DNA from 3 places in the Pseudomonas sp. DCA-1 genome. Region 2 is predicted to be linked to each of the others. Evidence: riboswitches for the same ligand, from Rfam matches in the RefSeq annotation. Region 2 holds a riboswitch; each other region holds the start of a gene.

Region 1 (2,255 bases), 830 kb from region 2:
TCAACTTCGCCTGGACCTTCCAGTTGCCCCCCAGCGTGATTTACCTGCAAGTGATCTGGGCCATCGGCGTCAGCATGATCGCCCTGTCGCTGCTGGTGTGGCTGCCACGCGCCGCGCTACTCGCCCTGGGCGCCATCATCGTCGCCGGCCACAACCTGCTCGACGGCGTGCACTTCGGCGTAGAGTCAGCCCTGCATGTGCCGTGGGCAATCCTGCATGATCGTGGCTGGCTGGCGTTTTCCGAGACCCTGCACCTGCGCACGTCTTACCCGGTGCTGCCTTGGATCGGCGTCATCGCCCTGGGTTACGGCCTGGGGCCCTGGTTCGCCCGTGGCAGCGATGCCGGACAACGCCAGCAACACCTGCAGGTAGCCGGTTTGCTCGCGCTGCTTGGCTTTGCCCTGCTGCGCATGTTCAATGGTTACGGTGAGGCGCCGTGGAGCGGTTATCCAACCTTCACGCAAACCCTGATGAGCTTCTTCAACATCACCAAATACCCACCGTCGCTTCTGTTCCTGGCCCTGACCCTGGGCTGTGGCCTGCTGCTGTTACGCGCGTTCGAGCGGGCCGGCCAAGTGCGCTGGATCACGGCACTGGCGGTGTTCGGTGCGGCACCGATGTTCTTCTACCTGCTGCACCTGTATGTGCTGAAGCTGCTGTACCTGGCCTGCGTGGCGCTGTTCGGGCTCAACCATGGCGACTACTTCGGTTTCGACGGTATTGCAGCGGTGTGGCTGGGCGCGGTGCTGCTGGCGGTTTCGCTGTACCTGCCGGTGCGCGGGTTCGCCCGGCTGAAACAGCGCCGCCGCGACATCAGCTGGCTGAAGTACTTCTGAAAAGCGTTTTCCCCCGGCGCCGCGATGGTCTACCATGCGGGCCGCCGGTTTCCACCACGGAACTAACAGGGAATCCCAGGCCCGCCAATACGGGCCAAACGGAACTGCCCCCGCAACTGTAGGTGCCGAGCCTGCTCCACCCATGCCACTGGGCCTACCGCCCGGGAAGGCCGGAGCCAGGCCATGACGCACCAGTCAGGAGACCTGCCGGCCTGCATTCACCAACCGGCGGGGTGTCCGGGATTGGCCGTCAGTGTTGCCCCAGCCACCCGCTGGGGCTCGGCGATGCCTGTCCGTGCGTTCCTCACCAGAACTGTCCGATAGGAGATCGCCCAGCATGCTGCCCCGTTTCGCCACCCTGCTCGCGGGCCTAGGCCTCACCGGCCTGGCCCAGGCCGCTGCCACCCACTACCCGCTGACGATCGACAACTGCGGCAAGCCGCAGACTTTTGCTCAGGCACCGCAGCGCGCCGTCACCATCGGCCAGGCCGGTACCGAGCTGCTCTATGCCTTGGGGCTGGGTGACAAGCTGGCGGGCACCTCGCTGTGGTTCAACAACGTATTGCCTGAATACCAGGCAGTGAACGCCAAGGTTCCACGCCTGGCCGACAACGAACCCAGCTTCGAGGCGGTGGTCGGCAAGCACCCGCAGCTGGTCGCGGTGCAGTTCGAATGGATGGTCGGTGCCCAGGGCTCGGTCGCCACCCGCGAGCAGTTCGATGAACTGAAGATCCCCACCTACGTGCTGCCATCGGACTGCGAAGGCAAGGACAACCTGGTCGGTGCAGACGGCACCCGCCTGCAAGCGTTCCAGGTAGACAGCATCTACAAGAGCGTCAGTCAACTGGCCGAGATCTTCGACGTTCAGGACCGCGGTGCGGCCCTGAACGCCGAGTTGCAAGGGCATCTGGACAGCGCCAGGGCGCGGCTGGCCGGCAAGGACTTGTCGGCAACTTCGGCGCTGTTCTGGTTCTCCAGCGCCGACCTTCACATCGATCCCTATGTGGCCGGCCGCCAGGGTGTCGCCGACTTCATGCTGCGCACCCTTGGTGTGCGCAACGTGGTCGAGTCCAGCGAAGAATGGCCAAGCGTAGGGTGGGAAACCCTGGCCAAGGCCAATCCGACCTGGCTGATCATCGCGCGCATGGACCGCCGCCGTTTCCCCGCCGACGACTACCAGAAAAAGCTCGAATTCCTGCGCAGTGATCCGGTAACCCGCAACATGGACGCAGTGAAGCACGACCGTATCATTATCCTTGACGCCGACGCCATGCAGGCCGGTATCCGCCTGTTCCGCGGCGTTCAAACGCTGTCCACGGCCTTCGCCAGCGGTAAAGCAGCCCAGTGATGATTCGCCTGTTACCCTGCATCGCCGTTGCCCTGGCCGCCCTGTTGGCTGCCCTGCTGGCCGGCACCGCC
Region 2 (2,255 bases):
TCGCCCAGCCCCAGGCCGACGGCCAGTACCATCACCATGAAACCAAAGCTGATACCCAAGGCGTGAGGGACCGAGCGGCGCACGCCGAAGTTTACCCCCGAGGCCAGCAACATGGTGTTGTTGGGGCCTGGCGTGATGGAAGACACGAAGGCAAACAGCACGAAGGCGGTCAGCAGGTCGGCAGAGGCAAGCATGGCGGGCATTCCACTTTCTTTATAGGTGCTGTCACACTACCGGAGTCGCCTTTCCCAGCGACTGGTACAGTTTGATTAAATTACGTAGATACACATCACTGTATCGCCAATCCGGACCAAGGAAGCCGTCACCATGAGCCTCACCATTCGCCCTGCCGTGCATACCGATGCCGAGCAGATCCTCACCTTCATCACCGAACTGGCCGAATACGAACGCGCTCGCCACGAGGTAGTCGCCACCCTTGCCGACATCGAGCACAGCCTGTTCGACGAAGGCAGCACTGTGCACGCCCTGATGTGCGAGCGTGATGGCCGTGCAATCGGCTTTGCCGTGTACTTCTACAGCTACTCGACCTGGCTCGGGCGCAATGGCATCTATCTGGAAGACCTGTACGTAACCCCCGAACAACGCGGCGATGGCGCTGGCCGGCAGTTGTTGCAGCACATTGCCCGCGAAGCGGTGGCGAACAACTGCGGGCGCCTGGAATGGAGCGTGCTGGACTGGAACGAGCCAGCGATCGGCTTCTACCAGAAACTGGGGGCCGAGGCGCAGGATGAGTGGGTGCGTTACCGGCTGGATGGCGACAAGCTGGCGGCATTCGCCCGCGGGTGAACGCCCGGTTCCTGCACTTCTGCCTGCGGGCCTGAGCCTGTAGTACCTGCTGTTCGACAGCCTCGCGCTGTGTATGACATTGACGCCAAGCCCGCCCCATGCTCTCCTTATGCCTCGCGTTCAGGTGCCCCTCACGGGGTGAAACGGGAAACCGGTGCGTCCCAGGCCCTTCTGCAGGGCCGGACAATGCCGGTGCTGCCCCCGCAACGGTAAGCGAGTGAAGCGTCTGTACCACTGTGCCTTGTAGTACGGCATGGGAAGGTGACGCGTTCCAGGAGCCCAGCTCTTCCTCGCAAGCCCGGAGACCGGCCTGACGTTCATGAACACCCCGCGGTGGGCGGGCGCTGTTGCATTCCCTTGGGCGACCACGTCCGGGGCTGCCGCGCTCGCCCGTTGCCCACAAAAAAGCAGAGGATCGCGTCATGCCCGTCACCAGCGCCAAACAACACAGCCTTGCTACCCCCGTTACCCTCAGCCGGCGTGTAACCATCGCCGTCGGTGCCAGCTTGCTGGGTCTGTGCCTGGTCTACTTTGCCGGGTTCTCGCACATCGAGGCCGTGCACAACGCCGCCCACGACACCCGCCACAGCGCCGCCTTCCCCTGCCACTGAGTACGCCTGATGATCACGCGCATTGCCCGTACTGCGGGCTTCAGCGGGCTCCTTGCAGCCCTGTTGCTGACCTTGCTGCAAAGCTTCTGGGTTGCTCCGCTGATTCTGGAGGCGGAAACCTACGAGTCCTCGGCCCCGGCCGCACACCACGAACACGGTAGCGAAGTGGCCGCTCATGAACACAGCGCCGAAGCCTGGTCGCCGGAAGACGGCTGGCAGCGCGTGCTGTCCACCACAGGCGGCAACCTGGTGGTCGCGGTCGGCTTCGCCCTGATCCTCGCCGCCCTGTACAGCCTTCGCGAGCCCAAACGCGCCGCCACTGGCGCATTGTGGGGGTTGGCTGGCTTCGCCGTGTTCTGCCTGGCCCCAACCCTGGGCTTGCCACCAGAACTGCCAGGTACTGCGGCCGCCGACCTGGGGCAACGCCAGACCTGGTGGGTCGGTACAGCCAGTGCCACAGCCCTGGGCCTGGCCTTGCTGGTGTTTGCCCGCCACTGGCTGCTGAAGGCGCTGGGCGCCGTGCTGCTGGTCATGCCTCATGTCATCGGTGCGCCGCAACCGGAGGTGCACGAAAGCCTGGCCCCCGAAGCATTGGAAACCCAGTTCAAAGTCGCCTCCTGGCTGACCAACGCCGCCTTCTGGCTGGCCTTGGGCCTGCTCAGCGCCTGGCTGTTCCGCCGTTCCAGCCAGGCTTGATGCCTGCCTTCTACGCCGGTTTTGGCTGCCGCCAGGGTTGCCCGGCGGACACCTTGCATCGCTTGCTGCACCAGGCTCTGGACGACCAGGGCCTGGCGTTGGCTGACCTGCGCGGCATCGCAAGCATCAGCCTGAAGGCCG
Region 3 (2,255 bases), 410 kb from region 2:
CGGCGAGCAATGCCAGGTGCGAATCGCCGCTGCAGAGAATCACCAGCTCGGCGGGTGTCTGGCCGAGGTCGGCAATGCTGTCATCCGGTACGAAACCACCGGGCTGGGTCCGCAGCAGGTGCATGGGTCAGGCGCCCAGTGCCTGGCGCAGGCGCGCTTCCAGCTGGGCAGCATCGAGGTCCTGGCCGATCAGCACCAGGCGGGTAATGCGCGGCTCGTCGGCACGCCAGGCGCGGTCGAAGTGCTTGTCGAAACGGGTACCCACACCTTGTACCAGCAGGCGCATCGGCTTGCCCGGGATGGCGGCGAAGCCTTTGGCGCGCAGGATACCGAACTCCACCACCAGCTGGGTCAGCGCATCGAGCAGCAGGCTTTCGTCGGCTTCAGGCAGGTCGATGGAGATGGAATCGAAAGCGTCGTGGTCATGATCGTCATGATCGTCGCCGTCGTGGTGGGAATCGTGGTGAGTTCGACGGCCATCGATATGTGACTCGGACTCGGCACCCACGCCCAGCAGCACGTCCAGTGGCAGCTTGCCGCTGCTGGCCTCGATCACTTTCACCGCCGGCGGCAGTTCTTCGGCCACCTCGGCACGCACCTTGGCCAGGCCTTCGGCGTCGATCAGGTCGGCCTTGTTCAACACCACCAGGTCGGCGCTGGCCAGCTGGTCAGCGAACAGCTCGTGCAGGGGCGATTCATGGTCCAGGTTAGGGTCGAGCTTGCGCTGGGCATCGACCTGGTCCGGGTAGGCGGCGAAGGTGCCAGCGGCCACGGCCGGGCTGTCGACCACGGTGATGACCGCATCGACGGTGCAGGCATTGCGGATTTCCGGCCACTGGAACGCTTGTACCAATGGTTTGGGCAGGGCCAGGCCGCTGGTTTCGATGAGAATGTGGTCGAGGTCGCCACGGCGTGCGACCAGCTCACGCATCACCGGGAAGAATTCTTCCTGCACGGTGCAGCACAGGCAACCGTTGGCCAGTTCGTAGACGCGGCCGCTGGCTTCTTCCTCGGTGCAACCGATGCTGCACTGCTTGAGGATTTCGCCATCGATGCCCAGTTCGCCGAACTCGTTGACGATGACCGCAATGCGGCGGCCCTGGGCGTTGTCGAGCATGTGGCGCAGCAAGGTGGTCTTGCCCGAGCCGAGGAAGCCGGTGACGATGGTGACGGGGAGCTTGGCCAGTGTTTTCATGTCGCATTGCCCTTGGCAGTGTGGCGCGGGCATGCAGGACGACAGCCGCGGGCCGGACCGGCCGGGCTTGTTCGCCACCGGATCACCCCGCCCGGTTGAAAGTCGAAAACGTGACGAGGCAGGTCTCCTGGCTTGCACCGTTCCATGCCCCCGTTCAGTTGAACAGCGGGCTGGCGGGATGACGCCTTCCCGCGCGCTGGCGCAGTGGCTGTGTCGATCCGTTGTCGGTGCTTACAGTTGCGGGGGCAGCCGCGGCTTGTACCGCGTTCCCGTCTTAGCTCCGGCCATGCCGAAGAACCTCGAAGTGGGCAAGGCTACGCAGTGGCTGGCGGGTGGTCAACCATTGCTGCCGGCTGGTCGACCATAAGGGCAGCAACTGCGCTACAGTGGCACTTTTTCAACGGACAAGGACGCCCCATGCCCCTCGCCCCCGCCCTACCGGTATTGCGCATGTTCTCCGCCGACAAGGCCAAGGCTTTTTACCTGGATTTTCTGCAGATGCAGGGGCAAGACCCGTTCGGCAACCGCCTGCGCTTTTGCCAGCAGATCGATGACGAGGCCAACCCATGAAGGCATTGGGCAAACGCGAGATAAGTCGCCTGGAGCGGGAGTTGGTCGCGTGCCTGACCGATGCCTGCGAAGCCGCCAAGGCGGAGATTGTCGGCTTCAGTTGGCTTACCCATCGCCTCGACCCCGAGGACTTTCCGAGCAGCCTGCGTATCACCTGGGTATTCGAGCAAGAGGCCGACAAGGCAGCGGCCGTGGTCGGTGATGCGAAGGCGCGCATGCTGGCGCTTACCGGCCTGGCGCTGGAGCAAGCCGGCATTCAGCTGGACCATCCGGCCTGGCATGTGCGATTCGACAGTGAAGAGGCCTGCGCGCACGGCCACGGCGGAGACTGGGCCAAGCGCTTGCAGACGCAGCGCTGAGCCCCAACCGGCAGCCGGTGCTTTACCCGGCCCCAAACGGTCCGTTAGGCTACGCATTCCCTAAATTACGAGGTGTTCGTCCAATGCGCCATTGATGCCGCCGTCCGTTCGACGGCCAGTCTTCAGCCTCC

The links. Region 2 has a riboswitch for cobalamin ahead of ACE4QZ_RS12720 (CbtB domain-containing protein). Riboswitches for the same ligand answer to the same signal wherever they lie in the genome.
Region 1: linked by a shared signal. The riboswitch ahead of ACE4QZ_RS16775 (ABC transporter substrate-binding protein) and the one ahead of ACE4QZ_RS12720 (CbtB domain-containing protein) in region 2 are both predicted to bind cobalamin.
Region 3: linked by a shared signal. The riboswitch ahead of cobW (cobalamin biosynthesis protein CobW) and the one ahead of ACE4QZ_RS12720 (CbtB domain-containing protein) in region 2 are both predicted to bind cobalamin.

What each region holds. Positions count from the first base shown of each region.
Region 1 covers NZ_CP169881.1:3,545,546-3,547,800, forward strand. Annotated here, with positions in the region: gene ACE4QZ_RS16770 (DUF1624 domain-containing protein) at 1-836, shown strand, start outside; cobalamin riboswitch at 865-1,063, shown strand; gene ACE4QZ_RS16775 (ABC transporter substrate-binding protein) at 1,174-2,184, shown strand; gene ACE4QZ_RS16780 (FecCD family ABC transporter permease) at 2,184-2,255, shown strand, end outside.
Region 2 covers NZ_CP169881.1:2,718,205-2,720,459, reverse strand. Annotated here, with positions in the region: gene ACE4QZ_RS12730 (LysE family translocator) at 1-203, opposite strand, end outside; gene ACE4QZ_RS12725 (GNAT family N-acetyltransferase) at 328-807, shown strand; cobalamin riboswitch at 913-1,136, shown strand; gene ACE4QZ_RS12720 (CbtB domain-containing protein) at 1,230-1,418, shown strand; gene ACE4QZ_RS12715 (CbtA family protein) at 1,428-2,114, shown strand; gene ACE4QZ_RS12710 (cobalamin biosynthesis protein) at 2,114-2,255, shown strand, end outside.
Region 3 covers NZ_CP169881.1:3,130,913-3,133,167, forward strand. Annotated here, with positions in the region: gene cobN (cobaltochelatase subunit CobN) at 1-124, opposite strand, end outside; gene cobW (cobalamin biosynthesis protein CobW) at 128-1,195, opposite strand; cobalamin riboswitch at 1,295-1,512, opposite strand; gene ACE4QZ_RS14800 (hypothetical protein) at 1,613-1,765, shown strand; gene ACE4QZ_RS14805 (hypothetical protein) at 1,762-2,124, shown strand.